DNA from 4 places in the Streptomyces sp. NPDC002867 genome. Region 1 is predicted to be linked to each of the others. Evidence: riboswitches for the same ligand, from Rfam matches in the RefSeq annotation. Region 1 holds a riboswitch; each other region holds the start of a gene.
What was found. Region 1 has a riboswitch for cyclic di-AMP ahead of ACWD0A_RS23210 (M23 family metallopeptidase). Riboswitches for the same ligand answer to the same signal wherever they lie in the genome.
Positions count from the first base shown of each region.

Region 2: another riboswitch for cyclic di-AMP. It lies ahead of ACWD0A_RS16720 (transglycosylase family protein); the one in region 1 lies ahead of ACWD0A_RS23210 (M23 family metallopeptidase).
Region 3: another riboswitch for cyclic di-AMP. It lies ahead of ACWD0A_RS10910 (M23 family metallopeptidase); the one in region 1 lies ahead of ACWD0A_RS23210 (M23 family metallopeptidase).
Region 4: another riboswitch for cyclic di-AMP. It lies ahead of ACWD0A_RS06470 (transglycosylase SLT domain-containing protein); the one in region 1 lies ahead of ACWD0A_RS23210 (M23 family metallopeptidase).

Region 1 is NZ_JBSFUR010000025.1:83,774-87,976, reverse strand. Features, by position in the region: gene ACWD0A_RS23215 (PrsW family intramembrane metalloprotease) at 1-822, shown strand, start outside; gene ACWD0A_RS23210 (M23 family metallopeptidase) at 946-1,977, opposite strand; cyclic di-AMP (ydaO/yuaA leader) riboswitch at 1,989-2,145, opposite strand; gene ACWD0A_RS23205 (PP2C family protein-serine/threonine phosphatase) at 2,442-3,680, opposite strand; tRNA gene ACWD0A_RS23200 (tRNA-Met) at 3,863-3,936, opposite strand; gene sigJ (RNA polymerase sigma factor SigJ) at 4,166-4,203, shown strand, end outside.
Region 2 is NZ_JBSFUR010000015.1:5,949-10,151, forward strand. Features, by position in the region: gene ACWD0A_RS16710 (FtsB family cell division protein) at 1-429, opposite strand, end outside; gene eno (phosphopyruvate hydratase) at 523-1,809, opposite strand; gene ACWD0A_RS16720 (transglycosylase family protein) at 2,085-2,732, opposite strand; cyclic di-AMP (ydaO/yuaA leader) riboswitch at 2,736-2,909, opposite strand; gene ACWD0A_RS16725 (transglycosylase family protein) at 3,180-4,142, opposite strand.
Region 3 is NZ_JBSFUR010000008.1:198,374-202,576, forward strand. Features, by position in the region: gene ACWD0A_RS10905 (tyrosine-protein phosphatase) at 1-684, opposite strand, end outside; cyclic di-AMP (ydaO/yuaA leader) riboswitch at 1,409-1,567, shown strand; gene ACWD0A_RS10910 (M23 family metallopeptidase) at 1,570-2,514, shown strand; gene ACWD0A_RS10915 (SGNH/GDSL hydrolase family protein) at 2,692-3,483, shown strand; gene ACWD0A_RS10920 (TetR/AcrR family transcriptional regulator) at 3,535-4,152, opposite strand.
Region 4 is NZ_JBSFUR010000005.1:74,236-78,438, reverse strand. Features, by position in the region: gene ACWD0A_RS06480 (hypothetical protein) at 1-643, opposite strand, end outside; gene ACWD0A_RS06475 (metallophosphoesterase family protein) at 691-1,182, opposite strand; gene ACWD0A_RS06470 (transglycosylase SLT domain-containing protein) at 1,311-2,096, opposite strand; cyclic di-AMP (ydaO/yuaA leader) riboswitch at 2,101-2,257, opposite strand; gene ACWD0A_RS06465 (zinc-dependent alcohol dehydrogenase) at 2,719-3,900, shown strand; gene ACWD0A_RS06460 (Fpg/Nei family DNA glycosylase) at 3,958-4,203, opposite strand, start outside.

The DNA.
Region 1 (4,203 bases):
CTCTTCCGAAGGCGGGACTTCACCGGCCTCGTGGACGGGGTCGTGGTCGCGGGCGTGACGGCGACCGGCTTCGCCTTCACCGAGAACATCCTGTACCTCGGCAACGCCTACGGCGAGGACCAGGCGTTCGGCACCTCGGGCCTGGCGTCGGTCACCGCGGCGACGTTCTTCGTGCGGGTCGTGATGTCGCCGTTCGCGCACCCGTTCTTCACGGTGCTCACCGGCATCGGTTTCGGTCTCGCCGCACTCGCCGCGCGCCGCCACCGAATACGGCGCATCGCGCTGCCCCTGCTCGGCCTTGCCCTCGCGATGGGCATGCACGCCCTGTGGAACGGCTCGGCGTCGCTGTTCGGCCCGTGGGGTTTCTACGGGGTGTACGCGGCGTTCATGGTGCCCGCCTTCGGGCTGCTGACCTGGCTGACCATATGGACCCGGCAGCGCGAGCTGCGCACGATATCGACCGAGTTGCCGGCGTACGCGGCGGCGGGCTGGCTGGCGGCCGCGGAGCCGCAGGCGCTGTCCTCGATGCGCGCCCGCACCATGGCGCGCGACTACGCGCGGCGGACGTACGGACCGGCCGCGGGACACGCGGTCTCGGAGTACGAGGCGTTCGCGACGTCGCTCGCCTCTCTCCGCCACCGGGCCCAGCGCGGCGCGGCGGGCCCGGACTTCGCGGAGCGCGAGCGGGAGCTGCTGCACCACCTGTGGCGGCGCAGGGACGTGGCCGCGCCCTCGCTCGTGTACGCGGCGCGGGCGACGGGCCGGGTCGCCGTGCCGCCACCGCACCGCGACTACGGCGGCTACAACCCGTACCGCCGCTGACCCCGCGATGCTCGTCGCCGCGCCGGCGCGCGGACCCGAGGACGCACGCCACGCAAAGAGCCCGGACACAAGAACGCGCGGCACGGAGACTCCGTACCGCGCGCCTTCGGCCGCTGCCGTCGATCAGATCGTGAGGCCCTTGTCCCGCAGCCAGGCCATCGGGTCGAGGCCGGAGCCGCCCGGGGTGTGCACCTCCATGTGCAGGTGCGGTCCGGTGACGTTGCCGGTCGCGCCGACGCGGCCGATGGTCTCGCCGGTGGCGACCTGCTGGCCCGCGCTCGCGGTCATCGACGACAGGTGGGCGTACCAGACCTCGGTGCCGTCCTCCAGCTCCAGCACGATGCGGTAGCCGTACGAACCGGACCAGCCGGCCGACTTGATCGTGCCGCCGTGCACCGCCTTGACCGGGGTGCCCGTGGGAGCGGCGAAGTCCAGACCGGTGTGCTGACCGGAGGACCACATGGAGCCGGACTCGCCGTACGTGGAAGTGATCGTGTACGAGGAGGTGGGCAGGGCGTAGCTCGCGGCGATCTTGGCGAGGCGCTCCGCCTCTTCCTTGGCCCGCGCGGCCTCCTCGGCCTTCCGCTTCTCCTCGGCCGCCTGGGCCTCGGCCTTGCTCTGCTGCTCCGCGGCCGCGGCGGCGGCCTGCTCGGCGGCCAGCTTCTCGGCGGCGGCCTTCGCCTCGGCGTCCGCCTCGGCGCGCTGCTGCTCGGCCTGCTGGAGGATGCGGGCGCGCAGGGCCTCGCCCGCGCCGGCCGTCCCGTTGTCGGCGACGGTGGTCGTCGCGGTGAGCGGGGCCGCGTTCGCCTCGGAGCCCTCGGAGTCGGCGTCGTCGGAGATGAGGGAGCCCACGCCCGGAAGGGACTTGGCGTCGGGGAGGCTGTCCGCGATCGAGTCGGGGAGGGAGATGGAGACCGCGGGCTTGTCCTGGGCGGTCGCTATGCCACCGGCGCCGACCGCGGCGATGACGCCGACGCCGAGGACGGTGGAGCTGCGGGCGAGCCCGCCGCGCTGCTTGACGACGCGGTGCCGACCACGCACCGGGCGGACGGATTCCTCGGTGGGATTCCATTCCTCCCACGTCCGCTCCGCGGCGTCGCCGCCGAAGTGAGCGGGCGCGAACGGGGCCTCGGGGGCAGGCATGTTGGACGCCACGAAGGCGTACTCCTTTCCTTCCTTCTCGCCTACCGGGTTAGCTGACGGGTTCGGAGCAGGAAGGTCTCCTACGGGCATCCTCGGCCGCGGACTGAGCGGCAAATGATGCCCGATTCACCCCAATTGGTGGTTCCCCGGTTCCCTTGCGGGATTCGGCGCGTGCGCACGGTGCCGTCTCTTGCGACGACTGGGACGACCGCGCTGCGTTATCGAACGTTAATAGAAGCCGAGGCCCGATTCCAAGCTGTTCCGAGTGATCGTTAACGACCGCGGCCGGGACTTACCAGGACAGAAGCAGGCGGAATCGGGCGACTTGATCACCCTTCAGGTCGATCCCACATTCTGACGTTGCGTCAAATGTTGTGCACAGTGGCATCTTGCGACTACGCACCGTACGGATGCGCCGTACGCCTTCGCCGTCCCTGCGTGCTGCGCCCCTCAGCCCGGCCGGCCGCGCCCGCGGCTCAGCCGCCCGCCGTCGGCGTGCCGCGCCCCCGCGCCGGGCGGGCGCCGGCCGCACCACGCACCGCGCGCCGCCCAGGCGTCCGGGACGCGCCGTCCGCGGAGACGACCGGCACCGTCCGCCGCCGTTCCGGCTGCCCCGCCCCCGGTCGGCCGACCGCCAGGAGCGCCATGTCGTCCGTGGACGCGCCGCCCGTGTACCGGCGCACGTCGTCGACCAGCGCGTCGAGCAGTGCCTCGGGACCGGGGAAGACGCTGCCCCGGAGCCGTTCACCCGGGTCGTAGAAGACGCCTCGGGCGTCACGCGCCTCGGACAGGCCGTCCGTGTACAGCAGCAGCGTCGAGCCGACGGGCAGCGGATACTCCTCGGCGCGGTCCGGCCACATGCCCAGGTCGCCCATGCCCAAGGGCAGCGCGGCCTCGGAGGGCTCCAGCACGTCCAGTCCGCCGTCGGCGTGCAGCACCAGCGGGTCGGGATGCCCGCGGTTCACCAGCCGTACGGTCCCGTGACCCGCACCATCGCCGGGCGGGATCTCGCCGAGGACGGCGGTGGTGAACCCCTCGATGGCGTCCAGACCCTCCCGCCGCATGCCCTCGCGCGTCAGCGCCCGCTCCAGCCGCCGCGCCACGCCCTCGAGCGAGGTCTCCTGCTCGGCCGCCTCCCGGAACGCCCCGATCAGCACGGCGACGGCCGCCACCGCCTCCATCCCCTTGCCGCGCACGTCCCCCACCATCAGCCGCACCCCGTGCGGGGTGTCCTGCACCGCGAAGAGGTCGCCGCCGATGAACGCGTCCGCCTGCGCCGCCTCGTACCGCGCCGCGATGTGCAGACCGGCGATCCGGTCCGCGGGCGTGGGCAGCACGGCGCGCTGCGCGGCCTCGGCGATCACTCGCGCCGAGGCGAGCCGCGCGCTGCTGCGCGTCACGACTCCGTTGATCAACAGCGCGAGGGCCGCCACGGTGAGCACCGTGCTCGTCTCGGTGACGGCGGTGATCTGGTCGATGGTGGCGTTGTAGGCGTGCAGGCCTGTCGTGGCCAGGACGGCGGCGATACCGGTCAGAAGCGTCACGACCCAGGTGACGATCGGCGCCGCGATGAGCGGGGCCGCGGCGAAGAGCGGCACCGCGGTGAAACGGGCCGGTGTCAGCAGGTCGAAGACGACGCCGCCGGCGATCATCGCGGCGGGCAGGAGACGGACGAACCACGGCGCGACATACCTGCTGCCCTGTTCTCGCCCCACAGGTGTTCTCCCTGCCGCTCCGCCCACGCCCACGGACCGGTGCCGCGCACCTCCCATGCTGCGCGCCCCTGGAGCGCGCGGCGACTTGCCACGCCCGGCCGCACAGAAACCCAGGTCACGGGTGCCGGAAACGACGCCGGCCCGGCAATCGAGATGATCGATTGCCGGGCCGCCGTCTTCAGTAGCGGGGACAGGATTTGAACCTGCGACCTCTGGGTTATGAGCCCAGCGAGCTACCGAGCTGCTCCACCCCGCGTCGGTGAACACCACCTTACGCCATCCGGAGCAAGATCCACTCCATTTACGGGTCCGGCCCGCCGATCCGGCCTCACAGGCAGCCCTCCGGCCACATTTTCGGCCTCTGCGGCCGCATTTTCGGCCTCGTCCTGGCGTATCCGGCCTGGTGGCGAGGTTTCCGTCACATCCGCACCGTGCGCTCCGTCAATGCTGTGACAGGGCGGACGACAACGGATACGGGGCGGACGATGAACGAGCACGACTTCCTGGCACAGCGCTTCGAGGA
Region 2 (4,203 bases), on a different contig from region 1:
CCAGGGCCGGTCCGCCGCGCTCTCGTCCTCGCGGCGCTCCTCGGCGGTCTCGGGGTCGATCACCGTGTAGCCGGTCTCGCCCGGGAGCACGTAGTGCAGGTGCTCACGGGCGAGGCGCCGGATGTACATGTCGTCCTGGAGGCGGGCCTTCTCGTCCCGGAGCTCCTCGACCTGCTCGCGGGCCTCGGCCATCCGGCGTTCCTGCTCGGCGATCTCGGCGCGCTGGGAGACGTACTGGCGCATCGGGTAGGCGAGGGCGACCACCAGGGAGCAGACGACCAGCGCGAGGAACGCGGCCCGGCCGGTGAGCCGGGAGCGGCGGGCCTGGCGACGGCTCTGCGACCGGTAGACGCGGGCGGCGGTCTGCTCGCCGAGCAGCCGCAGTCTCGTCGCGGTGGAGAACCGGTCCGGCTCCGGCCTGCGCGCCATGCTCTCTCGCCTCCCCTTTCACACGCGTACGTCCCCGGACACGGTACGGGACCGGGGCCAGGGACGTACGGAGGCGGGGGTGTCAGCCCGCGGTCAGCCCTTGAAGCGCGGGAAGGCGCTGCGGCCGGCGTACACCGCGGCGTCGTCGAGGATCTCCTCGATGCGCAGCAGCTGGTTGTACTTGGCGACGCGCTCGGAGCGGGCCGGGGCGCCGGTCTTGATCTGGCCGCAGTTGGTGGCGACGGCCAGGTCGGCGATGGTGACGTCCTCGGTCTCGCCGGAGCGGTGGGACATCATGCACTTGAAGCCGTTGCGCTGGGCGAGCTCGACGGCGTCCAGGGTCTCGGTCAGCGAACCGATCTGGTTGACCTTGACGAGCAGGGCGTTGGCGGTGCCCTCCTCGATGCCGCGGGCCAGACGCTCCGGGTTGGTGACGAACAGGTCGTCGCCGACGAGCTGGACCTTGGAGCCGAGCTTGTCGGTGATGACCTTCCAGCCGGCCCAGTCGTCCTCGAACAGCGGGTCCTCGATGGAGACCAGCGGGTAGGAGGCGACGAGCTCCTCGTAGTACTCGGTCATCTCGGCGGCCGAGCGGGCCTTGCCCTCGAACTGGTACGCGCCGTCCTTGTAGAACTCGGACGCGGCGACGTCCAGCGCGAGCGCGATGTCCTTGCCCGGGGCGTAGCCGGCCTCCTTGATGGCCTCGAGGATGAGGTCGAGGGCGGCGCGGTTGGAGTCGAGGTTCGGCGCGAAGCCGCCCTCGTCGCCGAGGCCGGTGGACAGGCCCTTGGTCTTCAGCACCTTCTTGAGGGTGTGGTAGACCTCGGTGCCCCAGCGCAGGGCCTCGGAGAAGGACTCCGCACCGATCGGCGCGATCATGAACTCCTGGATGTCCACGTTGGAGTCGGCGTGCGAGCCGCCGTTCAGGATGTTCATCATCGGAACGGGCAGCAGGTGCGCGTTCGGGCCGCCCAGGTAGCGGAAGAGCGGCAGGTCGGACGCCTCGGAGGCGGCGTGCGCGACGGCGAGGGAGACACCGAGGATGGCGTTGGCGCCGAGCGACGCCTTGTTGTCGGTGGCGTCCAGGTCGAACATCGCCTGGTCGATCAGGCGCTGCTCGGTGGCGTCGTAGCCGACGAGCTCCGGACCGATCTGCTCGATGACGGCGAGGACGGCCTTCTCGACACCCTTGCCCTGGTAACGGTTCTGGTCACCGTCGCGGAGCTCAATGGCCTCGAACGCACCGGTGGAGGCGCCGGACGGAACAGCAGCACGACCCGTGCTGCCGTCGTCGAGGCCAACCTCGACCTCGACCGTGGGGTTGCCTCGGGAGTCCAGGATTTCCCGGGCTACGACGACGTCGATGGACGGCACGAGCATCTCCTTCTGGGATGTGACGCGAGAAATGTGCAGAGGTCTGCTTGGCCTTGCGGCAAGAGCCTAACCGCCTCGGGGGCAAAGGCCGGCCGATGCCCGCCCCGTGGGACGAAAAAGGGCATGAACGCTGGGCTTGCCGGACAAAACCCCCGCAAGCTACCCGTAAGTAAGGCTCTTCGGGGCCCTTCACGACCGAACCCCGGCCCGGCGCTTACGGGGGAAGCAGCGCCGGACCGGGGTGCTCGGAATCCGTCCGCGGGCCCGCGGACGGCGGGCGGTCAGCTCAGGTGGAGCTGCTGGCCCGGGTAGATGACATCGGCGTTCTCGATGACGTCCTTGTTGAGGTCGAAGAGCTTCTTCCAGCCGCCCTTGACCTTCTCGGCCTCCGCGATCTTGCCCAGGGTGTCCCCGGCCTTGACCTTGTACTCGCCGTCGCCCTTCTTGAACGACGTGGCCGCGGCCTTCTTCGGCGCGGGGGCCTCGGCACGCTCGGAGCGGGTGGTCGGGGCCTCGGCGCGCTTCTCGGCCGGCTCGGCGGAGCCGCCGTTGTAGGGGGCGCTGGAGAGGCCCACGCCGCAGTTCGGCCAGGCGCCCTTGCCCTGGCCGGCGAGGACCTTCTCGGCTATCGCGATCTGCTGGGACTTGGAGGCCTGGTCGGCGGACGGGGCGTACGACGTGCCGCCGTAGGCCGCCCAGGTGGAGGCGGAGAACTGCAGGCCGCCGTAGTAACCGTTGCCGGTGTTGATGGACCAGTTGCCACCGGACTCGCACTGGGCGACGGCGTCCCACTCGGAGGCGGTGGCGGCGGAGGCCGAGGTGGCGCCGAGCATCGGGGCCGCGACGGCGGCACCGGCGACGCCGGCGAGCGTTGCGAGACGAACAGTCTTCGACGAGCGGCGGTGCTTGGCCTTGCCGGAACGCAGCATGGAGCTTCTCCTCACCGACGCCTGCGAGGTGAGCTGTCGGGTTCGGGCCGGAAGAGTTGCCCGGCCGCGCGTCGATGCGCGCGGCTCCACCCCCAGCCGTTCTCGGCCGTCGTGATCGACGGCCGGGACCGGCACTTACCTTGGGTCCCCCGCTCCTGCCTTCGGCGCACTGAGCGACGACTGTTCCCCCCGACCGACGGCAGGATTCGGCGTGACGGTCGACGGTGCCCGCGGTGGCGAGCGGTTCCGACCGTAAACACACCGCTCCCCGATGTCCAAAGTCGAACATCGGGGAGAAATCGCCCGAACCGCCCTCCACTTGGGAGGCGTTTGCGCAGGTCGGGCACGGCTTGGGCGAATTTGCTGGGCGATATCGGCCAGTTGCGGCAAAGAGACCCTTGTCTCACTTGCACAGAACGGACATATGCCAGCGAATCGCCGCTTGAACTACTCGCCGTTCAGGCCGAGATCGAGGCTCTGACCGGGGAGGATGAGATCGGGGTCGGCGCCCACGGTCTTCTCGTTCGCCTCATAGAGGGCACCCCACCCCCCGGGCACCTCGCGCTCGTCGGCGATGGCCCACAGAGTGTCGCCCGGCCGGACGGTGTACGTACCGTCGGACGCGCCCTCTGTCACCCCGTCACGTGCCGATGCGTCACCTCGTGAGGCATGACGACCGCTTTCGCGCTCCTTGTCCTCGATGCCCGTTTCGGCATCGTCGGGGGCGGGCTCGCCCCGGTGCCTGCCCGCGCCGGTCGCGGGGTCGGACGCCTCGGCGCCGTCCGTGCCGGCGGACGGGGCCGGGGACGCCTGCGCGTCGCCGTCCTCGGGCGTGGGCCTTGTGGAGGCGTCCGGCGCGGGGGTCTCCCGCGAACCGTCCGGCGCGTCCACGGCCGGGTCGCCGGCGCCTGCGTCACCGGAGTCGGCCGGTGCATCCGCGTCGGCGCCCGTGTCGGACCTCGTGTCGGCTCCGGCCTCCGGGCTCGCGTCCGGCAGAGGCAGGAGGTCCCCGGGGTCGACACCGGTCGAGGCGTCGTCGTTGGTCAGCCCCGCGATCGGGGCGCATGCCTGCCAGGCGTCGGGCCCCTGCGCGTCCAGCACCTTCTCCGCGACCGCGATCTGCTGCGAACGGCTCGCCAGGTCGGCGCTCGGCGCGTACGCCGTGCCGCCGAACTCCTCCCACGTCTGCTGCGACATCTGCAGCCCGCCGTAGAAGCCGTTGCCGAGGTCCGCGCTCCACATGCCGCTGCTCTCGCATTCGGCGACGCGGTCCCAGGTGGCCGCGTCGGCAGCGGAGGCGGAGCCCGCGCCGAGCAGGGGGATCGCGATGGCGGATCCGGTCACCCCCGCCGCGACGACGATGGCCGGAGCCTGACGGGGGCGGCGGTGACGTCCGTTCCCGGAGCGCATGCGGTTGCCTTTCGCGTGACTACTGGGGACTGTGCGGCCTGCTGATGCCTGCCGAGTCGAC
Region 3 (4,203 bases), on a different contig from region 1:
GGTGGCGCGGGCGTCGAACAGCGGGCTCAGCAGCTCCATGACCTGCGCCGACATGGCCTCGGGGGAGTCGTCGCCGCGCTTGATCTTGTAGCGGCGGTGCGGGTCGTTCGACTTCAGGTAGTCCGCCTCGATCGCCTCGCGCTCCACGCCGACGGCGAGCAGGGTCACCGCGATCGACAGGCCGGCGCGGTCCTTGCCGGCCGCGCAGTGCATCAGCGCCGGGACGCTGTCCTCGGCCAGTGCGTGCAGGACGCGGCTGTGCTCGGCGGTCCGCTCCTTGATGATCATCCGGTAGGAGGCGATCATCCGGGCGGCGCCCTTGCCGTCGGCCAGGATCGACTTCAGCTGGTCGAGGTTGCCGTCCCGGACCATCTTCCAGAACTCCGCGCCGTCGGCCGGGTCGCTCAGCGGGAGATTCACGTTCCGCACGCCCGGGAGCTCGACGTCCGGGCCTTCCAGCCGCTGGTCCGCCGCATTGCGGAAGTCGAAGATCGTGTGCAGCCCGAGGGACGCGAGGAAGGCGGCGTCGCCCTCGGTGGCGTGCGCGAGGTGCCCGCTGCGGTAGAGCCTGCCGTGCCGCACGCGCCCGCCGTCCACGGTCGGCAGTCCGCCCACGTCCCGGAAGTTTCGCACTCCGGCCAGCCGGGGTTCGGTCGACGGGGCCTGCGGCAGCTGCTGCGTCACGTGGACTCCTTCAGGCGACGGCCGTCGGCGCCGGTCGCCGACGATGGCGCGATCCGACGATACGGCACAGGTTCATCAGGCAATCATGTCGGTCGTGATGCGTTCCGTGCCCGCGGGCGTGGCGGGGGCGGCCGCCCCGGCACTGTCATGAGGGCCGGGGCCCGCGGGCGCACCCCCGCACGACGCACCCGGGCTCCGCGTGAATGGCAGGCGCCGTGATCGAAAACCGATGAGTGGGGCGGCCCGATTCCCTTTGGGTGAAAGGGGCCTGCCGTCATTCGCGTGGTGTTTCTCCGGGATGCGACTGGCTGAATTCAGGCTGACCGGAAGCGGGCGGTGAGGAGCTCCGTCGCCGGCCGCGCGGCGGCAGGGGACGAAGTCGGGCGTTGCGGACGGTGCTTGGTGCCCAAGTGCACGCTTAGGCGATTATTTGTGCCTTCTGTCCGAATTGAGCCCTTGCGGATAACGTGCCCCGTCTACGGGGGAGATGGGGTACGGCTCGTGAGCAGGATCATATTCGTGACGGAACGTGCCTGCTTTCCCCGTGTCAATTCCGTGGTCAGCAAGGGAATTGACTGTCACTCGTCCACGGAGGGTGACGAGTGGGGCGGCCCGGAAATCGCGACCGGGAAAGCCGGGGGAAATTCGCGGCTTGTTCCGCCCGGTGTACTCGCCTACGGTCACGCTCAATCCGGACGGACCGCCTAATCCTGCCGCCGACCGGACTTCGAACCCACCCACGCGTGGCAGGAGCGGGGGACCCAGGTAGTACGCCGTATCCGGAGAATCCGGACGGCTCGGGGTTAATTCGCGCAACCAGCGCGAACGGGCATCTCCAGCCCGAACCCGACAGCTCACCTCGCAGGCGCCGGAGAGGAATGCGCCATGCCCGGAAAGGGTAAGCACCGCCGTCCCAAGGCCAACCCCGTCAGCCGCGGCCTCGTCGCCGCCGGTACGGGCAGCGCCGCCATAGCCCTGCCGCTGCTCGGCGCAACCGGCGCCAACGCCGCGACCCCCGCCGCCGCTCCCCAGAAGGCCGCTCCGGCCTCGGCCGCCGCGGCCGCTCCGACCGCGGCGAAGGCTCCGAAGACGTACACCGTCGTCGCCGGCGACTACCTTGCCAAGATCGCCGACGAGCAGAACGTCCGCGGCGGCTGGAAGAAGCTCTACAACGACAACCGCCGTGCCATCGGTGCGGACCCGGCGCTGATCCACCCGGGTCTTGAACTGACCATCAACGCGAAGTCGAAGGCGAAGAAGGACCCCGGGCCGCGCTCCGAGTCCACGTCCCGGTCCTCGCGCGACGCCTCGCGTGCCGCGGCGCCCGCCCCTGCGGCTCCCGCCACAAAGGCCCCCGCCACAAAGGCCCCCGCCACAAAGGCCCCCGCCACAAAGGCTCCCGCCGAGAAGGCCGCCCCGGCGTCCTCCGGCTGGACCGCCCCCGTCGGCGGCGGTGTCTCCACGCCGTACCGCGCGTCCGGTGCCATGTGGTCCAGTGGCTACCACACCGGCGTCGACTTCATCGCCGGCAGCGGCACGAGCGTGAAGTCCGTCGGTCCGGGCACCGTCGTCTCGGCCGGCTGGAGCGGCTCGTACGGCAACGAGGTCGTCATCCAGCACGGCGACGGCACCTACTCGCAGTACGCCCACCTCTCGTCCCTGTCCGTCTCCAGCGGTCAGAGCGTTGCGGGCGGCGAGCAGATCGGTCTGTCCGGTTCCACCGGCAACTCCACCGGTCCGCACCTGCACTTCGAGATCCGTACCAGCCCGTCGTACGGCTCCGACATCGACCCGCTGGCCTACCTGCGCCAGCACGGCGTCTCCATCTGACGTACACCGGCGGCCCGTTGGGCCGCCGGCCGCGCATCCCTCGTTCCGTCCGGCGGCGGAGCGGGGGATTCCGCGTATTCCGGCTTGACGGAAACTTGACAGGTGGCATAGATCACCTCCCGTCAACCCCTCCTTACGGTCGCGTAGGTCACATCCGTAAAGGAAAGATGTGCTCCCGTGGCAGACGATTCGAGAACAGAGAACAAGGGCTCATTCGGGTCGTACGCGGCGATCGGTGACAGCTTCACCGAGGGCGTGGGAGACCCCGGCCCCGACGGGACGTACGTCGGCTGGGCGGACCGGTTCGCGGTACTGCTCGCCGACCTGACGCCGGAGCACACCTTCCGGTACGCCAACCTCGCCGTACGCGGCCGCCTCCTCGACCAGATCGTCGACGAGCAGGTCCCGAGGGCCAAGCAACTCGCCCCCGACCTGGTGACGTTCTGCGCGGGAGGCAACGACATCATCCGGCCGGGCAGCGACCCGGACGACGTGGCCGAGCGGCTCGAGCGGGCGGTCGCCGACCTCAAGAACTCGGTCGGAACGGTCATGGTGACCACCGGCTTCGACACCCGGGACGTGCCGGTCCTGCGTCATCTGCGCGGAAAGATCGCCACGTACACCGCGCACGTGCGGGCCATCGCCGACCGCCACGACTGCCCCGTCCTCGACCTGTGGTCGCTCAAATCCGTTCAGGACCGGCGTGCGTGGGACGCGGACCGACTGCACCTGTCACCCGAGGGCCACACCCGCGTCGCCCTGCGCGCCGCCCAGGTGCTCGGTCTCGACGTGCCCGCCGACCCCGACCAGCCCTGGCCGCCGCTCCCGCCGCGCGGTGCCTTCGAGGTGCGGCGCGACGACATCCAGTGGGCGCGTGAGCACCTGGTGCCGTGGATCGGCCGGCGGCTGCGGGGTGAGAGCTCCGGCGACCACGTGGAGGCCAAGCGCCCGGACCTCCTGCCGCTCTGAGCCGAGGCGGCACAGTGCCCGGGGCACGCGCCCCGGGCGCCGGCGCCCCGGCTAGCGGGACGCCGTGAGCGCCTCGCGGTCCACCCCCAGCTCGCGGGCCAGCGCCTCGTCCGTCCACTGCAGCATCGCCGCACGGGTCAGCGAACCCGCGTACGACGTCATCTGCACGGCGAGCCCGTCGAGGAACGCCGTCAGACGCCAGGCCGCGGCCGCCGGGTCCTCGCACGGGAACTCCCCGGCCTCCGCGCCCTCCGCGATCACCTCGGCCAGCGCCGCCTTCCACTGCTGGTCGAGGGCGCGGGCGACCTCGCGCAGGGTCGGATCCCGCAGGGAGGCGGCCCAGGCGTCGATCCACAGCCGCCAGCCCTTGGCCTGGCCGGTCGGGGCGTACCAGCGGACGGCCGTCCGCAGCCGGCGCAGCGCGGAGGTGCGCCGCCCGAGGATTTTGCGCAGGTGGGCCAGGTCGGCGTCGGCGGCATGCGTGAACGCCGCGGCGACCAGCTGTTCCTTGGACGAGAAGTGGTAGAGCACCAGGGCGCTGGAGACGCCGAGGGACGAGGCGACATCGGCGATCCGCACGGCCGCCACGCCCCGCTGCTCGATCTGCTCGACAGCCGCGTTCAGCAGTTCCTCACGCCGCTCCGACACTTTCAACCGAATCCTGGCCACGGCGTCACCCTACACAGCCGATCTTGGGCGGGATCCCCTTCCTGCCGAGGT
Region 4 (4,203 bases), on a different contig from region 1:
AGGCGATGAGGCGCCGGGCGAAGTCGAGGTCGGCCGCGGTGGGTTCGTACGGCTCCAGGTCCCAGCGGCGGGCGGGGTCGGGGGCGTGCAGGGCGTACTGGAAGGTGTCGTCGACGAAGTAGAAGGAGACCTCGTAGACGAAGTCGACGCGCGGCTGTATCAGCACGTCGCCGCGTATGAGGCCGGGGAGCTGCTCGGCGTCCGCGAAGTGGAGGCCGATGGAGTCGGCGCCGGCCCTGGGCTTGACCGCGTACACGTCGGAGGCGGGCAACAGGCCGAGGTCGTCGAGCCGGTCCACCGTGGGGATGACCGGGTACCCGGCCCTGGTGAGGTCCAGCAGGTACTGCTTGCCCGCCATGTCGCCGCGTGCGGTCAGCGGGTTGTAGACCCGGGCGCCGGTCCTTATGGCCTTCTCGCGGAAGGCGTCGTACGCGTCCTGGTAGTGCAGGACGGGCCCGCTGTTGCGCACCACGACACCGTCGAAGCCGTCCATCAGCCCGGCCGCGTCCGCCGGGTGGGCGAGGGCGAGGTCGAAGTCCTCGCGCAGCCGTGAGGACAAGTGGATGTCCTCGTCGCAGTACCGCCGCCCCTTGGCCGGGTAGGCGAGGTCGGTGACGTACAGCAGGCGGGGCCTGGCGGACACGGGGCGGCTCCTGAGATCGGTTGACCGCAAAACTACCCGGGGTCCGGTCACAGGCGGTGCAGCAGGACCTCGGTCAGCGCGCCGTCCGCCGCCCGCGCGGTCATGTACGTGTGGTGGGGCTGTCGCCTGCGGTCGGTCGGGGAGCCGGGGTTGAGGAGCCGCAGGCCGCCGGGGGCCGTGGTGTCCCACGGGATGTGGCTGTGGCCGAAGACCAGGACGTCGAGGTCCGGGAACCTCTCGGCGCAGCGCCGCTCGCGTCCGGCGGCGGGGCCCGTCTCGTGGACGACGCCGAACCGGAGACCACCGAGCTCCGCGCGGGCCACCTCCGGGAGCCGGGCGCGCAACGCGTCGCCGTCGTTGTTGCCGTACACCGCGAGGAGGCGGGCGGAGCGGTCCTCAAGGAGGTCGAGGGTCGCGGTGTCGACCCAGTCGCCGGCGTGGATCACCACGTCGGCCTCCTCGACACGGGCCATCACCTCGTCGGGCAGGCGGCGGGCGCGCCGGGGCACATGGGTGTCGGAGATCAGCAGCAGTCGCATCCTCCAACCTTCCCGCCGTCGGCGCGGGTGAGCACATGGCCGCGCCGGGCGCCGCACTGACGTGATGTCAGAACAGGCGCCCGGCGCGATTCCGTCTGCAATCGAAGCCGCGAATTGCGGGGCTACGGTCAGTACGGACCGTTCACGTTGTCGATGGAGCCGTACCTGGCGGCGGCGTAGTTGCACGCGGCGGTGATGTTCGCGACCGGGTCGTAGCTGTCGAACGGCGTGCCGGGAACGTGGTAGGCCCGGAACGTGGGGTCGATCACCTGGAGAAGGCCCTTGGAGGGCGTTCCGTTCACCGCGTTGATGTCCCAGTTGTTGATCGCCAGCGGATTTCCGGAGGACTCGCGCATGATGTTCCGGTGGATTCCCTCGTAGGTGCCGGGAATTCCGTGCTTGGCCATGATGTCGAGCGATTCCTTGATCCAGCCGTCGAGATCGTTGGAATACGTCTTGGCCTTGGCGGGCTTCGCGGCCGGGGCCTTCTTCGCCACCAGGGCGGTGCGGGCCTCGGAGCGGTCGGCGCGGGCGGCGTCGGCGGCGCGGTCCGCGGGCTTGGCCTTGGCGCCGATGGTCAGCTTCAGGCCGGGGCGGATCAGCGCCGGGTCGGCGCCGATGTTCCGGCGGTTGTCGTTGTAGAGCTTCTTCCAGCCGCCGCTGACGGAGTGCTCCTCGGCGATCTTCGACAGGGAGTCGCCCGCGACGACGGTGTACGTCACGGGGGCCTTCTTCGCCGCGGCGGGCGCCGTGACGGCGGTCTTCGCGGTCGCGGCCTGGGCCGGCTGCGCGGCACCGGCGGTGGTCGCGCCGAACAACGGCAGGGCGAGCGCGGCGCCGCCCGTGCCCGCGGCGACGAAGCCGCGGACGAGTCGGCCGGACTTGGGACGGCGGTGCTTACCCTTTGCAGGCATGACGCATTCCTCTCCGTCGCCTGCGAGGTGAGCTGTCGGGTTCGGGCTGGAGATGCCCGGTCGCATGGTCGGTGCGACTTCACCCCGAGCCGTTCCGGTTTCCGGATCGGCGGCTTACCTGGGTCCCCCGCTCCTGCCGAACGTGAGTGCGTGGTCGGATTCCCGGACGGCGGCAGGATTCGGCGGTCCATCCGGATTGCGGTGACCGTAAGCGAGAGCGGCCCGACGGAACAAGCCCTGAATTCACAACCGCAATGCAAGACCGGAGAAAAGAGACGGAAATGACCTTCCTCATTTCCTGTCGGGAACTCAACTTTCCCTCCACGCAAGGCGGCTGCGACGCCTGCCCGCCATCCAGGGCATTCCGTCACGTGACCGACGTCACGAAACCGGCAACAAGGAAACCCAGCCGCACACTTCATACATAAACGGACATACGGGCAATGAAAGAGAAACGCCTCATACCGGAAAGTCCGACGCTCCATTGAGTACCAATAGTCCGTTTTCTTCTGTATGCAATGGCATCGCCCGCTTCGGGTACTCGGCCGTGGTGGCCGGGTGCGCGGCGCCGCCCGTACGACGGCCGCAGGCCGCCCACCGGAGAGCAACGCGGGAGGAAACGATGCGCGCACTGACATGGCAGGGCAGGCGGGACGTCCGGATCGAGACCGTCCCCGATCCCCGCATCACCGAGCCGAAGGATGTGATCGTCCGGGTGACGTCCACCGGCATCTGCGGTTCGGATCTTCACCTCTACGAGGTCCTGGGCCCGTACCTCGATCCCGGCGACATCCTCGGCCACGAGCCCATGGGCGTCGTGGAGGAGACCGGTCCCGAGGTGACGGCCCTCTCGGCCGGCGACCGCGTCGTCGTGCCGTTCAACGTCTCGTGCGGTGAGTGCTTCATGTGCGCCCAGGGCCTCCACTCGCAGTGCGAGACGACCCAGGTGCGGGACCGCGGCATGGGCGCGTCGCTGTTCGGCTACACGAAGCTGTACGGGCAGGTGCCCGGCGGGCAGGCCGAGTACCTGCGGGTGCCCTTCGGCGACACACTGCCGGTCAAGGTGCCCGAGGGGCCACCGGACGAGCGTTTCGTCTACCTCTCGGACGTACTGCCGACGGCGTGGCAGGCCGTGGAGTACGCGGACGTACCGCCCGGCGGGTCGCTGACCGTGCTCGGCCTCGGACCGATCGGCGACATGGCCTGCCGCGTGGCCCTGCACCGGGGCGCCGGACTCGTCATCGGCATCGACCTCGTCCCCGAGCGTCTCGACCGGGCCGAGGCGCGCGGGGTGACGGTCCTCGACCTGCGCGAGCACGACGAGGTCGCCGACGCGGTCCGCGACCTGACGGACGGCCGCGGCTCGGACGCGGTCATCGACGCCGTGGGGATGGAGGCCCACGGCGCACCGGTCGCCAAGGCGGGGCAGTGGGCGACAGGTCTGCTGCCCGGACGCGTGGCCCGGCGCGTCATGGAGCATGTCGGCGTGGACCGGCTGGAGGCGTTCTACACGGCCATCGACGCGGTACGGCGCGGTGGCACGATCTCCCTGGTCGGGGTCTACGGCGGCATGGCGGATCCCGTGCCGATGCTCACCCTGTTCGACAAGCAGATCCAGCTCCGTATGGGGCAGGCCAATGTCCGGCGCTGGATGGACGACATCCTTCCGCTGCTGACGGACGCCGATCCGCTCGGCGTCGAGGGCTTCGCCACGCACACGTTGCCGCTGGAGAAGGGCCCCGAGGCGTACGCGACGTTCCAGGCCAAGGCCGACGGCATGGTCAAGGCCCTGCTGAAGCCCTAGCGACGCCGAAGCCCTGGTGACGCGGGCTCCGTGTGCGGCCGGCCCGCTCCGGGCGGCTCAGCTCTGGCAGGCGGGGCACCACACGGAGCGGCGGCCTCCGGTGCGGCCGGAGCTCAGGGGCCCCCGGCAGCGCGGGCACACCGGGTCGCGGTCGTCCCGTCGTCCGGTGAGCCAGGTCCGCCGGGGCGGCACGCGCGCGGCCGGGACCGCGGACCGCAGGACCCGGCCCATCGCGGCGTGGATCCGGCGCAGTTCGTCCTCGTCCAGATCACGCGCGGGGCGGCCGGGCGCCACCCCGGCGCG